DNA from 4 places in the Halomonas sp. H33-56 genome. Region 2 is predicted to be linked to each of the others. Evidence: predicted binding sites of a transcription regulator. Region 2 holds the regulator's gene; each other region holds the start of a gene.
What was found. The regulator sigma-54, encoded in region 2, starts transcription at its own class of promoters, with help from an activator protein. The targets are predictions, from matches to a motif close to TGGCACNNNNNTTGCTNT.
Positions count from the first base shown of each region.

Region 1: NFH98_RS04345 (HAD-IIB family hydrolase) is a predicted target of sigma-54. The motif match lies at 1,141-1,158, and genes of this name have one in related genera.
Region 3: NFH98_RS12870 (hydrogenase small subunit) is a predicted target of sigma-54. The motif match lies at 1,687-1,704, and genes of this name have one in related genera.
Region 4: urtA (urea ABC transporter substrate-binding protein) is a predicted target of sigma-54. The motif match lies at 2,152-2,169, and genes of this name have one in related genera.

Region 1 covers NZ_JAMSHP010000001.1:948,628-952,202, forward strand. The annotation lists gene glyA (serine hydroxymethyltransferase) at 1-900, shown strand, start outside; gene NFH98_RS04345 (HAD-IIB family hydrolase) at 1,196-2,146, shown strand; gene NFH98_RS04350 (glycosyltransferase family protein) at 2,143-3,363, shown strand; gene dsbG (thiol:disulfide interchange protein DsbG) at 3,553-3,575, opposite strand, start outside.
Region 2 covers NZ_JAMSHP010000001.1:1,693,616-1,697,190, reverse strand. The annotation lists gene lptA (lipopolysaccharide transport periplasmic protein LptA) at 1-129, shown strand, start outside; gene lptB (LPS export ABC transporter ATP-binding protein) at 129-854, shown strand; gene NFH98_RS07355 (RNA polymerase factor sigma-54) at 1,127-2,539, shown strand; gene hpf (ribosome hibernation-promoting factor, HPF/YfiA family) at 2,699-3,007, shown strand; gene ptsN (PTS IIA-like nitrogen regulatory protein PtsN) at 3,013-3,498, shown strand; gene rapZ (RNase adapter RapZ) at 3,552-3,575, shown strand, end outside.
Region 3 covers NZ_JAMSHP010000001.1:3,014,737-3,018,311, reverse strand. The annotation lists gene NFH98_RS12880 (M18 family aminopeptidase) at 1-1,221, shown strand, start outside; tRNA gene NFH98_RS12875 (tRNA-Met) at 1,388-1,464, opposite strand; gene NFH98_RS12870 (hydrogenase small subunit) at 1,860-2,954, shown strand; gene NFH98_RS12865 (nickel-dependent hydrogenase large subunit) at 2,954-3,575, shown strand, end outside.
Region 4 covers NZ_JAMSHP010000001.1:2,703,003-2,706,577, reverse strand. The annotation lists gene NFH98_RS11615 (GNAT family N-acetyltransferase) at 125-694, shown strand; gene NFH98_RS11610 (isocitrate/isopropylmalate dehydrogenase family protein) at 805-1,899, shown strand; gene urtA (urea ABC transporter substrate-binding protein) at 2,296-3,575, shown strand, end outside.

The DNA.
Region 1 (3,575 bases), 740 kb from region 2:
GCCGGCGGTCACCTGACCCACGGCGCCCGCCCGAACTTCTCTGGCAAGCACTACAATGCCGTGCAGTACGGCATCGACGAGTCCGGCCGCATCGACTACGACGAGGTGGCCCGCCTGGCCCGCGAGCACCAGCCGAAGATGATCATCGCCGGTTTCTCCGCCTACTCCCAGGTCATCGATTGGGCACGCTTCCGCGAGATCGCCGACGAGGTGGGTGCCTTCCTGCTGGTGGACATGGCCCACGTGGCCGGCCTGGTTGCCGCCGGTGTCTATCCGAATCCGCTGCCCCACGCCCATGTGGTCACCACCACCACCCACAAGACCCTGCGCGGTCCGCGTGGTGGCCTGATCCTGTCCGCCGAGAACGACGCCGACATCGAGAAGAAGCTGCAGTCTGCGGTCTTCCCCGGTGGCCAGGGCGGCCCGCTCGAGCACGTCATCGCGGCCAAGGCGATCTGCTTCAAGGAGGCCATGGCGCCCGAGTTCAAGACCTACCAGCAGCAGGTGGTCAAGAACGCCCAGACCATGGCCAAGGTATTTATCGAGCGTGGCTACGACGTGGTCTCCGGCGGCACCGAGGATCACCTCTTCCTGCTGTCGCTGATCAAGCAGGGCCTGACCGGCAAGGACGCGGACGCCGCCCTGGGTCGTGCCCACATCACCGTCAACAAGAACGCCGTGCCCGGTGATCCGCAGAGCCCCTTCGTGACTTCTGGCCTGCGTATCGGCACCCCGGCGGTCACCACCCGTGGTTTCGGCGAGAGCGAGTGCGGTAATCTGGCTGGCTGGATCTGCGACATCCTCGACGTCATGGCCAAGGGCGAGTCCACCGAGGTCATCGAGGCCGAGGTCAAGGCCAAGGTGGAAGACGTCTGCACCCGCCTGCCGGTCTACGGCTGAGTGCCCGGCGGGATGACCCGCCGCTCAGGCCACCAATGACACCCCCGAGAGCCCCGCTCTCGGGGGTGTCGTCGTTCTGGGGCTGTGTGCTTGCAGCGGGGCGTCGGCAGTCGATGCACCATTGTGGTGCCTTATCCTGCACCGGACACGGCCGCGCCCGCCCCGGACCTGACGGGGCCTCGTTGCGCTGACGTCTACCTTCCCGTCATCTGCTTGTTTTCCCGTTGCTCTGTTGAGCGCTGGCGCAGCCCTTGCTTTGCATCTCGGTGAACCCTTTTGATGCGAAGGTCCCACCATGCACGCCAGCACGACTCCCCGAATCGGTGCCTTCGACGGGCCCAGGCTGCTGTTCACCGACCTGGATGGCTCGCTGCTCGACCACCATGACTACGGCTGGAAGCCCGCCGAGCCCTGGCTCGATGCCCTGCGTGAGGCCGGCGTTGCGGCGATCCCGGTGACCAGCAAGACCCGCAGTGAACTGCTCGGGCTGCGCCAGCAGCTCGGCCTCGCCGATCGCCCCTTTATCGCCGAGAACGGCGCGGTGATTGCGCTGCCCCCCAGCTGGTGTCACGCCCGACGTGAGGGACAGCCGGGCCCGGATGGCCTGGTGATCCGCACCCTCGGGGTGGATATCGGGCTGATTCGCCGGCGGGTGGCGATCTGGCGTGAGCGGCTGTCCGCGCGCTTTCTGACCATGAGCGAGATGGCGCTGGAGGACGTGGTGGCCTTCACCGGTCTGGATGAACAGGAGGCTCGCCTGGCACGCCTGCGCGAGGGCAGCGAGCCGCTGTTGTGGGAAGACGACGAAGCGCTGCTGCAGCGCTTTCGCGAGGGCCTGGCCAGTGACGGCCTGCGCATGACGAGGGGCGGGCGCTTCTGGCACGTGCTCGGCGACACCGACAAGGGCCAGGCGGTGCAATGGCTGTGCGCCCGCTTCGAGGCGCTCAAGGGCCGACGCCCCGAGACCCTGTCGCTGGGCGATGGCCCCAACGATGTCGCCATGCTCGAGGCCACCGATGCGGCGGTGGTGATTCGTGCCCGCCATGGCCTCGACGTGTCCCCGTGCCAGCCGCGCTTGTATCGCAGCGAGGCGCTGGGCCCCAGGGGCTGGGCCGAGGGGGTTGCGCACTTCTGGGGAGAGCAGGACGCGGCGGAGCCTGCCAGCAGCGCTGAGGCCGGCAGCGTAGATGCCGGCGGCGCCGACGACAAGGATCATCACAAGCTGGGCGAGGAGGGTGAGGCATGAGCGATTTCCACCAGAACGGCATCATCACCGACTTTCACAACCTGACCCGGCGCAAGGTCGAAGACCTGGAGGCGGATCTGGAGCGCTTCGGCCGCCAGCGCCCGCTCGGGCTGATCCTGCCGTCATTGTACTCGGAGCTGGAAGGACCGGCGCTGGACGCCATCGTCGAGTCCCTGGCCCAGGCGAGCTATCTGTCGGAGATCGTGATCGGCCTCGATCGTGCCGACCGGGACCAGTTTCTGCGGGCACGCGAGTTCTTTTCGCGCCTGCCCCAGCACCATCGCATCCTGTGGAATGACGGCCCGCGCCTGAGCGAGCTGGACGCGCAGCTGGCCGAGGAAGGCCTGGCGCCACAGCAGCCGGGCAAGGGCCGCAATGTGTGGTTCTGTGCGGGCTATGTGCAGGCATCCGGGCGCACCGCCGCGGTGGGGCTGCATGACTGCGATATCCTGACCTACGACCGCGGCCTGCTGGCACGGCTGATGTATCCGGTGGCCCACCCACGCTTCAACTACGCCTTCTGCAAGGGCTACTACCCGCGTATCGCCGAGGGCAAGCTCAACGGCCGGGTCTCCCGGCTGATGGTGACCCCGCTGCTGCGGGCGCTAAAGATCATGCACGGGCCCTTGCCTTACCTGGACTACCTGGACAGCTATCGCTACCCGCTGTCGGGGGAGTTCTCGATGCGTACCGAGGTGCTGGACAACATCCGTATCCCCGCCGACTGGGGGCTGGAGATCGGGGTGCTGTCCGAGGTCCACCGCGACCACTCCACCAATCGGCTGTGTCAGGTGGATATCGCCGACGTCTACGACCACAAGCATCAACCGGTGTCCGCCGATGACGCGGCCACCGGGCTCAACCGCATGAGCCTGGATATTGCCAAGGCGCTCTATCGCAAGCTGGCCACCCAGGGTGTGGGTTTCTCGTCGGAAGGCTTTCGTACCCTCAAGGCCACCTACTATCGCCTGGCCCTCGACCTGATCGAGGCTTACGACCACGACGCCACCATGAACGGGTTGAGCCTGGACCGTCATGCTGAGGAGCAGGCGGTGGAGCTGTTTGCCGCCAATCTGATCGAGGCCGGTAACGCCTTTCTCGACAACCCCAGGGAGAAGCCCTTTATCCCCAGCTGGAACCGCGTGCGTGCGGCCTTGCCGGACCTGCCCGAACAACTATATAGCGCGGTAGAGGCCGATAACGCGGGGGATGTCTAAGGCTTTGACGAAAAGTGTCTGCGCTCGGTAATACGGCGTTAAAAATCAGGTCAAAATGCTCATTTACACCACGTAAACTGCGCTTTCTCACCGATTTTTGCCTTGTCTAACCATCGCTCGTCGACTTTTCGTTTAAAGCCTAAATCGCGCTGGCACCAGGCCCTGGTGCCAGCGCCTTGATAAACCCAGTCAGTCGGGCTCCGGCCCCATGA
Region 2 (3,575 bases):
ACCTTCGACGGTGCCTATCTGGAGTACTTCCTCGATCGCCGCGTGGTCCAGGCCCGCTCCAGCGCCCAGGGCGTCCAGGGCGAGCAGCGCATTCGCATGACCCTCGAGCCGGAAAGCCAAGGAAACTGATGAAGACTCTCCACGCTCGCCATCTGGCCAAGAGCTACAAGAAGCGTCGCGTCGTCCAGGACATCAGCCTGTCAATCGAGCAGGGCAGCATCGTCGGTCTGCTGGGCCCCAACGGGGCCGGCAAGACCACCTCCTTCTACATGATCGTCGGCCTGGTCAGAGCCGACGCCGGCAGCATCAGCATCGATGATCGGGACCTGAGCCGCGCGGCCATGCACCAGCGCGCGCTGGCCGGTATCGGCTACCTGCCTCAGGAGGCTTCGATCTTTCGCAAGCTGTCGGTGGCCGACAACATCATGGCGATCCTCGAGACCCGCAAGGACCTCGACCGCGAGGGCCGAGAAGCACGTCTCGAGCAACTCCTCGAGGATTTCCACGTCAGCCATATTCGCGACAACCCCGGCATGAGCCTGTCCGGCGGGGAGCGGCGCCGGGTCGAGATCGCTCGCGCCCTGGCCACCGAGCCGGCCTTTATCCTCCTCGATGAACCCTTCGCCGGGGTCGACCCGATCTCGGTGGGCGAGATCAAGTCCATCATTCGTCAACTCAAGGCCCGCGATATCGGCGTCCTGATCACCGATCACAACGTGCGCGAGACCCTCGATATCTGCGATCGTGCCTACATCGTCGGCGACGGCCAGATCATCGCCGAGGGCAGCGCCGAGTCCATCCTCGCCAACCAGCGCGTCAAGGAGGTCTACCTGGGCGAGAACTTCCGCCTCTAGACCGCAGGGCCGCCCGACAGCCGCAGTCGCATCAAGCGGCCGCAACACTTGCCAGCATCAGCATCCAACCGCCGGCCCCGAAAGGGTCGGCCTCACCTTGCACACAGGGCCTCCCTCGAAAGAACCACCTCCCCCCCCCTACCAAGTTGTTCCACATCGACCTTTTCACTCCCTCCCACAGGTCAAAAAACACCAACTTGGCAAGATGCTTGCATGTCTGATGACTCGTCGTTAGGGTAAAGCCTTTCGACAACACTGGTGGATCCCGACCCATGGCCCTCAAGGCGTCACTGCAGCTGCGCATCGGTACCCAGCTGACCATGACCCCGCAACTGCAACAGGCGATCGGCCTGCTGCAGCTTTCGACCCTGGACCTGCGCCAGGAGGTCCATCAGGCGCTGGAGGCCAACCCCATGCTCGAACTCGAGGACGAGTTCGGCGAACAGCAGACCAGGGAAGCCGTGGAAGATGACTGGGCGGATCAGATTCCCTCGGAACTCAGTGTGGACAGCGACTGGTCCGACACCTACCAGGACCTGGGCACCACCCCCGCCGGCAGTGGCGAGGCGCCGGATTTCGAGCGCCAGGCAAGCTCCCAGTCACTGCACAGCCACCTGAGCTGGCAACTGGCGATGCTCGACGTCAGCGACCAGGAACGCCTGATCGCCGAGAGCCTGCTCGACGCGGTCAACGCCGACGGCTATCTCGAGCAGACACTGGATGACATCGCCCAAGGGCTCGAGCAAGACGGTCGTCGCCCCCCTCCCCTCGCCGAGGTGGAGGCGGTGCTGGTTCGGCTGCAACAGTTCGAACCGACCGGAGTGTTCGCCCGCGACCTGCGCGAATGTCTGATGCTGCAACTGGATAGCCTGCCTCGCGATACCGTCCTGCTGCCCCAGGCCGGACGACTGGTAAGACAGTTTCTCGAGGCGCTGGCCAGCGGCGACCGACGTCTGCTGAAGCGCCGACTAGGACTCGATGACGACCAACTCGACAGCGTCATCGAGCTGATCCGGAGCCTCGACCCACGTCCCGGCAGCCAGTTCGGTGACAGCGATAACGACTACGTCATACCCGACCTGGTGGTACGCCACACCGAAGAGGGCTGGCGCGTTGAACTCAATCCGGATGCAATGCCCCGACTGCGCATCCAGCCCGACTACGCTGCGCTGATTCGGCGCGCGGACAAGAGCCAGGACAACCAGTTCCTCAAGGACCACCTGCAGGAGGCGCGCTGGCTGATCAAGAGTCTGTCCAGCCGCAACGACACCTTGCTGAAGGTCGGCCGGGAAATCATGGTGCGTCAGATCGACTTCCTCGAGCAGGGAGAAGCGGCCATGAAACCGTTGGTGCTGGCCGATATCGCAGACAAGGTGGAGATGCACGAGTCCACCATCTCCCGCGTGACCACCCAGAAGTTCGTGCACACGCCTCGCGGCGTGTTCGAGTTGAAGTATTTTTTCTCGAGCCAGGTCGGCCAGGATGGCGACGCCCATTCCAGTACCGCCATCCGCGCCATGATCAAATCGTTGATTCAAAAGGAACCTGCCCGCAAACCTCTGTCGGACAGCAAACTGGTGGAATTGCTGGCGGAAGACGGCGTCAATGTCGCCAGACGCACCGTGGCAAAGTACCGGGAAGCCATGAATATTCCGTCTTCCAGCGAGCGCAAGCGACTGCGCTGAGGCCTTGCGCTGCGGCGTCGCTAGCCTAGTTATCGGGAAAGCGCAAGCACTTGAAATTTCGCATGACATCTGCGTCTTTCTGCGTAGCGTCGAGGGGGTTTGCAGGATCGGAAAAAGGGTTACAATCAAGCCACCACCCGAAAGAGCAAGGAGCCTGTCATGCAAGTCAACATCACCGGCCACCACGTCGAATTGACCGATCCCCTGCGTGACTACGTACAAGAGAAGCTCGCCCGTGTGGAGCGCCACTACGACAACATCACCAACGTCCAGGTGACCCTCTCGGTGGAAAAGGAACGCCAGCTGGCCGCCTGCACCCTTCACGCCGCCGGTGCCGACCTGCATGCCGAAGCGCAGGACGGCGACATGTATGCTGCTATCGACGCCCTTGCCGACAAGCTGGACCGCCAGCTGGTCAAGCACAAGGAAAAATCCCAAGCCCGCGCCCAAGGCGCCGGAATTCGCTGACTCTCATGACATTGGAAGCCATTCTCCCTCCCGAGCGCACATTGTTCGATGTCCCGGGAGGCAGCAAGAAGAGGGTGCTGGAGTTTTTCAGCACCTTCATTGCGCAGAACACCCCGAGCCTGGACAGCCAGGAGGTCTTCAGTCGGCTGATCGGACGTGAGCGCCTGGGCAGTACCGGCATCGGCAATGGCGTCGCCATTCCCCATGCCCGCAACCCCCACTGCAAGGCGCCCATCTCCGGCTTCCTCAAACTCGCGGAACCTGTCGACTTCGATGCCATCGATGGTGAGCCCGTCGATCTGGTGTTCGTGCTGCTGGTGCCGGAAGAGGCCGACGACGCCCATCTTGCCCTGCTCGGCCAGGTCGCCGGCGTCATGAACGACGCCGACACACGTCACCGTCTGCGCCACGCCAGCTCCCAGCGCGAGCTTCACGAGCGCCTGCAGGAAGCCATCCGCCAACAGGCGCCAGGGGACGACACTCCCTCCTGATCGCGGCCTTGCCTAGGCCATCAGCAATGGACGCCTGCCCAAGGAGACAGGACATGCAGCTCGTGATCATCAGTGGT
Region 3 (3,575 bases), 1.3 Mb from region 2:
GCTCAGCGGCTCGAGGACGCCGGCTACCGTCGTCTGTTGGAGACCGATAGCTGGGATTTGGTTCCCGGTGACCGCTTCTACGTGACCCGCAACGATTCTTCGATTATCGCTGTCAACCTGCCGAAGGGCCAGCCGGTCACCAGTCTGCGCATGGTCGGCGCCCATACCGACAGCCCCAATCTCAGGCTGAAGACCCACGCCGGCCAGACTTCGGCGGGCTGGCTGCAGCTTGGCGTGCAGGTCTACGGCGGGGCACTGCTCGCGCCCTGGTTCGACCGTGACCTGGGCCTGGCCGGGCGTCTGCATGTCCGTCATGCCGATGGTCGCGTCGAGGGCGTGCTGCTCAACGTCGCCGAGGCCATCGCCATCATCCCGAGCCTGGCCATCCACCTGGATCGGGAAGCCAACGACGGCAAGGCGATGAATGCCCAGACCCAGATGGCGCCGGTGGTGCTGCAGGGCGGCAAGGACGACGATCTCGATCGCCTGCTGCTGGCCTGGCTGGAGCAGGAGCACGGTCTGGCCGGGGTGAAGGTGCTGGACTTCGAGCTGGGCTTCTATGACCTGCAGCCGCCGTCGCTGGTGGGCGTGGGCAAGGAACTGATCGCCAGCGCCCGCCTGGACAACCTGCTGTCCTGCTTTATTGGCCTGGAGGCGATGCTCGACGCCGACGGCGAGCAGGGCATGGTGCTGGTCGCCAATGACCACGAAGAGGTGGGTAGCGCCAGCGCCTGTGGCGCCCAGGGGCCGTTCCTCGCCGACGTGCTCAAGCGGGTGAATGGCCAGGTCGGCGAGGGCACCGAGGAAGGCTATATCCGCCTGATCCAGTCCTCGCGGATGATCTCCTGCGACAACGCCCACGCGCTGCATCCGAACTTCAAGGATAAGCACGACGCCCAGCACGGCCCGAGCCTCAACGCGGGCCCGGTGATCAAGACCAACGCCAACCAGCGCTACGCCACCAACAGCGCCACGGCGGCGATGTTCCGTGACCTGTGCGAGAAGGTAGAGGTGCCGGTGCAGACCTTTATTACCCGGGCGGACATGGGCTGTGGCAGCACCATCGGCCCCATCACCGCAACGGAGCTGGGTGTGCCGACGCTGGACGTGGGGGTGCCCCAGTGGGCGATGCACTCTATCCGCGAGACCGCCGGCAGTCAGGATGTGGAACACCTGACCCGTGCGCTGACGGCCTTCTTTAACAGCGCCGAACTGGTGTAGGTCCAGCGCTTGCAGCACGCTTGCTGAAAGACTGAAACGATGACCACAGAGCGCCTGGCGGGCAACCGCCAGGCGCTCTGTTTTTTCTGTGTCGGTGTTGAACCGTTGCAAAGGAAGGCGTAACGAAAAGGCCCGTCGATCGATGATCGACGGGCCTTTCGGTATCTGGTGGCTACGCCCTGACTCGAACAGGGGACCCCATCATTATGAGTGATGTGCTCTAACCAACTGAGCTACGTAGCCTTTGGATGGCGCCGTATTCTACGGATTGCCGGCTTATTGTCAAGCACTTGGCGCCGTGTAGGCCACGGCGGCGACAGCGCACCGCGCTGGAAAGCCGGCTACCACCTGTGTGCCGTGTAGCGCGAGTTCTGTGCTGGCGTGACGGAGGCCGCTGGAAAGGGCGCTACCGCCATGTGGTCGTCAAGTGCGCCAAGTGTTTGAAAAGACGTACTCCCCGCAATCTGGCACGGGCCTTGCCCTGTAGTTGAGGGAAACAACAACAGGCGATCTGGATGGTCTGGCGTGCAGGCCTCGTGTCGGCTTCTGGCCTTGGCCGTAGCGAGGGCAGGCCGCCTCCAGATCTAGGGATCACGCCGGTGGCGAGATCCAGGACCACGACAGGGGAGTCGTTGCCGATGGAGCCCATCGAAACCTTCTACGACGTGATGCGGCGACAGGGGGTCACGCGTCGCTCATTTCTGAAGTTCTGTTCACTCACGGCGGCGGCGCTGGGGCTCGGGCCTGCCTACACCGCCAAAATCGCCCACGCCATGGAGACCAAGCCGCGCACGCCGGTGATCTGGGTGCACGGGCTCGAGTGCACCTGTTGTTCGGAGTCGTTCATCCGTTCGGCCCATCCGCTGGTCAAGGACGTGGTGCTGTCGATGATCTCGCTGGACTACGACGACACCCTGATGGCGGCCGCGGGGCACCAGGCTGAGGCCGCCCTGGCCGACACCATCGAGCGCTACAAGGGCAACTACATCCTGGCGGTGGAGGGCAATCCGCCGCTCAACGAGGACGGCATGTTCTGCATCGTCGGTGGGCGGCCCTTCGTCGACCAGCTGCGCGAGACCGCAGAGCACGCCAAGGCGGTGATCTCCTGGGGCTCCTGTGCAAGCCACGGCTGTGTCCAGGCCGCGCGCCCCAACCCCACCCGGGCGACCCCGGTGCACAAGGTCATCACCGACAAGCCGATCATCAAGGTACCGGGCTGCCCGCCGATCGCCGAGGTCATGACCGGGGTCATCACCTATATGCTGACCTTCGACCGGCTGCCGGAGCTCGACCGCACCGGGCGGCCCAAGATGTTCTATTCCCAGCGCATCCACGACAAGTGCTACCGCCGGCCGCACTTCGACGCCGGTCAGTTCGTCGAGTCCTTCGATGACGAGGGCGCCCGTCGCGGCTACTGCCTGTACAAGGTGGGCTGCAAGGGCCCGACCACCTACAACGCCTGTTCGACCATCCGCTGGAACGAGGGCGTGAGCTTCCCGATCCAGGCCGGCCACGGCTGTATCGGCTGCTCCGAAGACGGCTTCTGGGACAAGGGCTCCTGGTACGCCCGGCTGCAGGACGTGCACCAGTTCGGCATCGAGGCCAACGCCGACCAGATCGGCGGCGTTGTGGCCACCGGGGTGGGCGGTGCGGTGGCGGTCCACGCCGCCGTCAGCGCCTTGAAACGGGCGCAGGTCAAGCGCCAGTCGTCAGCCAACAGGGAGGAAGCCTGATGACGCAGATCAACACCCCTAACGGGTTCAATCTGGACAGAAGCGGACGGCGTATCGTCGTCGACCCGGTGACCCGCATCGAGGGGCATATGCGCTGCGAGGTCAACGTGGATGACAACAACATCATCCGCAACGCGGTGTCCACCGGCACCATGTGGCGCGGGCTCGAGGTCATCCTCAAGGGCCGTGACCCGCGCGACGCCTGGGCCTTTGTCGAGCGCATCTGCGGCGTCTGCACCGGCTGTCATGCGCTGGCCTCGGTGCGCGCGGTGGAGGACGCTCTCGATATCCGCATCCCGCGCAACGCCCACCTGATCCGCGAGATGATGGCCAAGGTGCTGCAGTGGCATGACCACGTGGTGCACTTCTACCACCTGCACGCGCTGGACTGGGTCAACCCGGTCAATGCGCTGAGGGCCGACCCGCGGGCGACCTCGCAACTGCAGCAGTTGACCGGCCCCAACCATCCGCTGTCGTCGCCGGGCTATTTCCGCGACGTCCAGAATCGCCTGAAGACCTTTATCGAGTCTGGGCAGCTCGGGCTTTTCAAGAACGGCTACTGGGACAACCCCGCCTATCGGCTGTCGCCGGAGGCGGACCTGATGGCGACCGCTCACTATC
Region 4 (3,575 bases), 1.0 Mb from region 2:
CGAGGGCATCCGCGAAGGCCTTCGAGGGGATGGGCTTGCTGACCACGCCGCCGCCGTGCTCAGTGGCGACCCATGACGACGATCCTGCGTGCGGGTATGAACAACGATGGAGTAAGGACGCGAGATGAATGACTGCCTGAGGCAGGCAACGCTGGAGGACGCCGAAACGCTGGCCGCCCTGGGGCGCCGCACCTTTTACCAGACCTTTGTCGACTTTTACTCCAAGGCGACCATGGAGCGCTATCTGAGTGATGCCTTTGACCTGGGAAGGGTGCAGCGCGAGTTGGCCTGCCCACAGTCGCGATTCTGGCTGCTGGAAGAGGCCGGCCGCAGCGAGACGGGTGAAGCGGGAAAGGAGCGCGAGGGCGTTGCCAAGGGGCCCGTAGCGGTCGGCTATCTCAAGCTCAACTGGGGGGAGGCCCAGACCGATCTGAGCGAGCACAATGGTCTCGAGATCGAGCGCATCTATCTGCTGGCCGAGGCCCAGGGCCGAGGGCTTGGCAAGATGCTGTACGACAAGGCCATCACCGAGGCGCGAGAACAGGCCAGGGCTTTCGTCTGGCTGGGCGTGTGGGAAAACAATCATCCCGCCATCGCCTTCTATCGCTCCCGGGGCTTTGTCGAGGTAGGCACCCACAGTTTTCAGATGGGCGATGTGGTGGACAGGGATCTGATCATGCGGCGTGATCTCTGACGTAGCCATCGCCATCGCCATCGACCATAAGGTCCCATGGATAGAACATCGCTGCACCACGATACTGCGAGGCCACCATCAATGGACAACAACAAGACGAGGGAATCTCTGTGAGTTATCGAATTGCCACCATCGCTGGTGACGGTATTGGCCCGGAGGTGGCGGGCGCCACGGTGCAGGTACTGCAAGCGCTGCTGGGTAGCGACGTGCTGCGTTTCGACTGGCTCGACGGTGGAGCGGGGCACTATGACAAGACCGGCGAGGTGCTGCCCCAGTCGACGCTGGACGCCTGTCGGGCCAGTCACGCCATCCTGCATGGAGCCGCCGGGCTGCCGGGGGTGACCTACGACGACGGTACCGAGGTGGGCAACGACCTGCACCTCAAGCTGCGCTTCGGACTGGACCTTTACGCTAACGTGCGTCCGATCCGCCTGCTGCCCGGGGTCGAGTCGCCGCTGAGACACCATCAGCCCGGTACCATCGACTATGTCATCGTGCGCGAGAACACCGAAGGCCTCTACGCCAGCCGCGGCGCCGGGGTGGTGCTGCGAGACGAGATGGCCAGCGACAGCCTGGTGATCACCCGCAAGGGCACCGAGCGAGTCGCGCGCTTCGCCCTGGAGCTGTCACGGCGACGTCAGGGCGCACCGAAGGACGGCAAGCGGCGGCTCACCGTCTGCGACAAGGCCAACATCCTCAGAAGCTACGCCTTCTTCCGTCGGGTATGCGACGAGGTAGGCGCCGAGTTCAACGACGTCGAACTCGACTATGCCTACGTTGACGCCATGACGGTGCACCTGGTCAAGCGCCCGGACTTCTATGACGTGATCGTTGCCGAGAATCTGTTCGGTGACATCATCTCGGACCTGGGGGCGGCCACCGTCGGCGGGATGGGGGTGTCGCCGTCTGCCGAACTGGGCGATCGCCACGGTCTGTTCCAGGGGGCCCACGGCAGCGCCCCGGATATCGCCGGGCAGGACGCCGCCAACCCCATCGCCACCCTGTTGTCCGGGGCCATGATGCTCGAATGGCTGGCGGTGGAGCACGCCGACGATCGTTTGTCTGACGCCGCCGGTCGGTTGCGTCAAGCGGTGGACGGCGTACTGTCCGATGGCCGGTATCGGCCCCGGGAATTCGGCGGCGATACCGGCTGCAGCGCCTTTACCGAACAGGTGCTCCGCCAGCTCGACCGTCTGCCAGCGTAATGGTACTAACGCGGCAGATTGAACAGAGTGGGCCAGTAATATGCGGTCCATTCTGGTGCCGGCCGTGGCGGGCTGCACCGGTGCTTGGCGCTGTGGTGGTGCAGAAGCAGGGGGCGGGGGAGCGAAGTGCACCATGCATGGTGCAATGGTGCGCACCTGTGGCGCGAGATGCTCTCCTGTGGCGCAAGGCAGGGTGGGTAAGCCCCCGTCTTGGCCGACGTAATGTCGGAATTTATAAATGTTTTATATGGCTGGCATGGGACTTGCTTGAAGTGGTGATGGAGGTCGACGTCGCAAGACGTCAGGCCTGAGCGATACAGCGGTTTTACCTGAACCGTTTGGCTCCCTCTCGACGATGGTCCATCACAACGACAAGGCAACCCCTGGAGGTTTCCCATGCCCACCGCTTCGATGTCTTCTACGCAGGTTTGTGCCCACCGTTCCAAAGCGCTTTCTAGAAAGGCGCTGGCCAGCCTGGCCGTGTCCACGCTGTCGCTGGCCATCGCCGCACCGGCGCTCGCCCAGGAGGACCCGATCAAGGTCGGTATCCTGCATTCCCTGTCCGGTACCATGGCGATCAGCGAGTCGACCCTGAAAGACACCATGCTGATGCTGATCGAGCAGCAGAACGAAGCGGGTGGCCTGCTCGGCCGCGAGCTTGAGCCGGTGGTGGTGGACCCGGCCTCCAACTGGCCGCTGTTTGCCGAGAAGGCCCGCGAGCTGCTGGCGCAGGAAGAGGTCGACGTGATCTTCGGCAACTGGACCTCGGTGTCGCGCAAGTCGGTGCTGCCGGTGGTCGAGGAGCTCAACGGTCTGCTGTTCTATCCGGTGCAGTACGAAGGCGAGGAATCCTCCGAAAACGTCTTCTACACCGGCGCTGCGCCCAACCAGCAGGCGATTCCTGCGGTGGACTACCTGATGAACGAGGTCGGTGTTGAGCGCTGGGTGCTGGCCGGTACCGACTATGTCTATCCGCGCACGACCAACAAGATCCTCGAAGCCTACCTGAAATCACAGGGCGTGGCCGACGAGGACATCATGGTCAACTACACCCCCTTCGGTCATTCCGACTGGCAGAACATCGTCTCCGAGATCAAGCAGTTCGGTGGTGCCGGCAAGAAGACGGCGGTGGTCTCCACCATCAATGGCGACGCCAACGTGCCCTTCTACCGGGAGCTGGCCAACCAGGGCGTCGAGGCCTCGGACATCCCGGTGGTGGCCTTCTCGGTGGGCGAGCAGGAGCTGTCCGGTCTCGACACCGCGCCGCTGGTCGGCCACCTGGCGGCCTGGAACTACTTCATGAGCGTGGATGAAGACGTCAACTACGACTTCATCGACGCCTGGTACGACTACACCGGCGACGACAACGCCGTCACCAACGACCCCATGGAAGCCCACTATATCGGCTTCAACATGTGGGCCGAGGCGGTGCGCAAGGCCGAGACCACCGATGTAGATGCGGTCAAGGAAGCGATCATCGGTGTGTCGGTGCCCAATCTCACCGGTGGCTACGCCACCATGATGCCCAACCACCACATCACCAAGCCGGTGCTGATCGGCGAGATCCAGGACAACGGCCAGTTCTCGGTGGTGTGGCAGACCCCGTCCACCGTGGCCGGCGACGCCTGGTCCGACTATCTGGAAGGCTCCCGCGATCTGATCAGCGACTGGCGTGC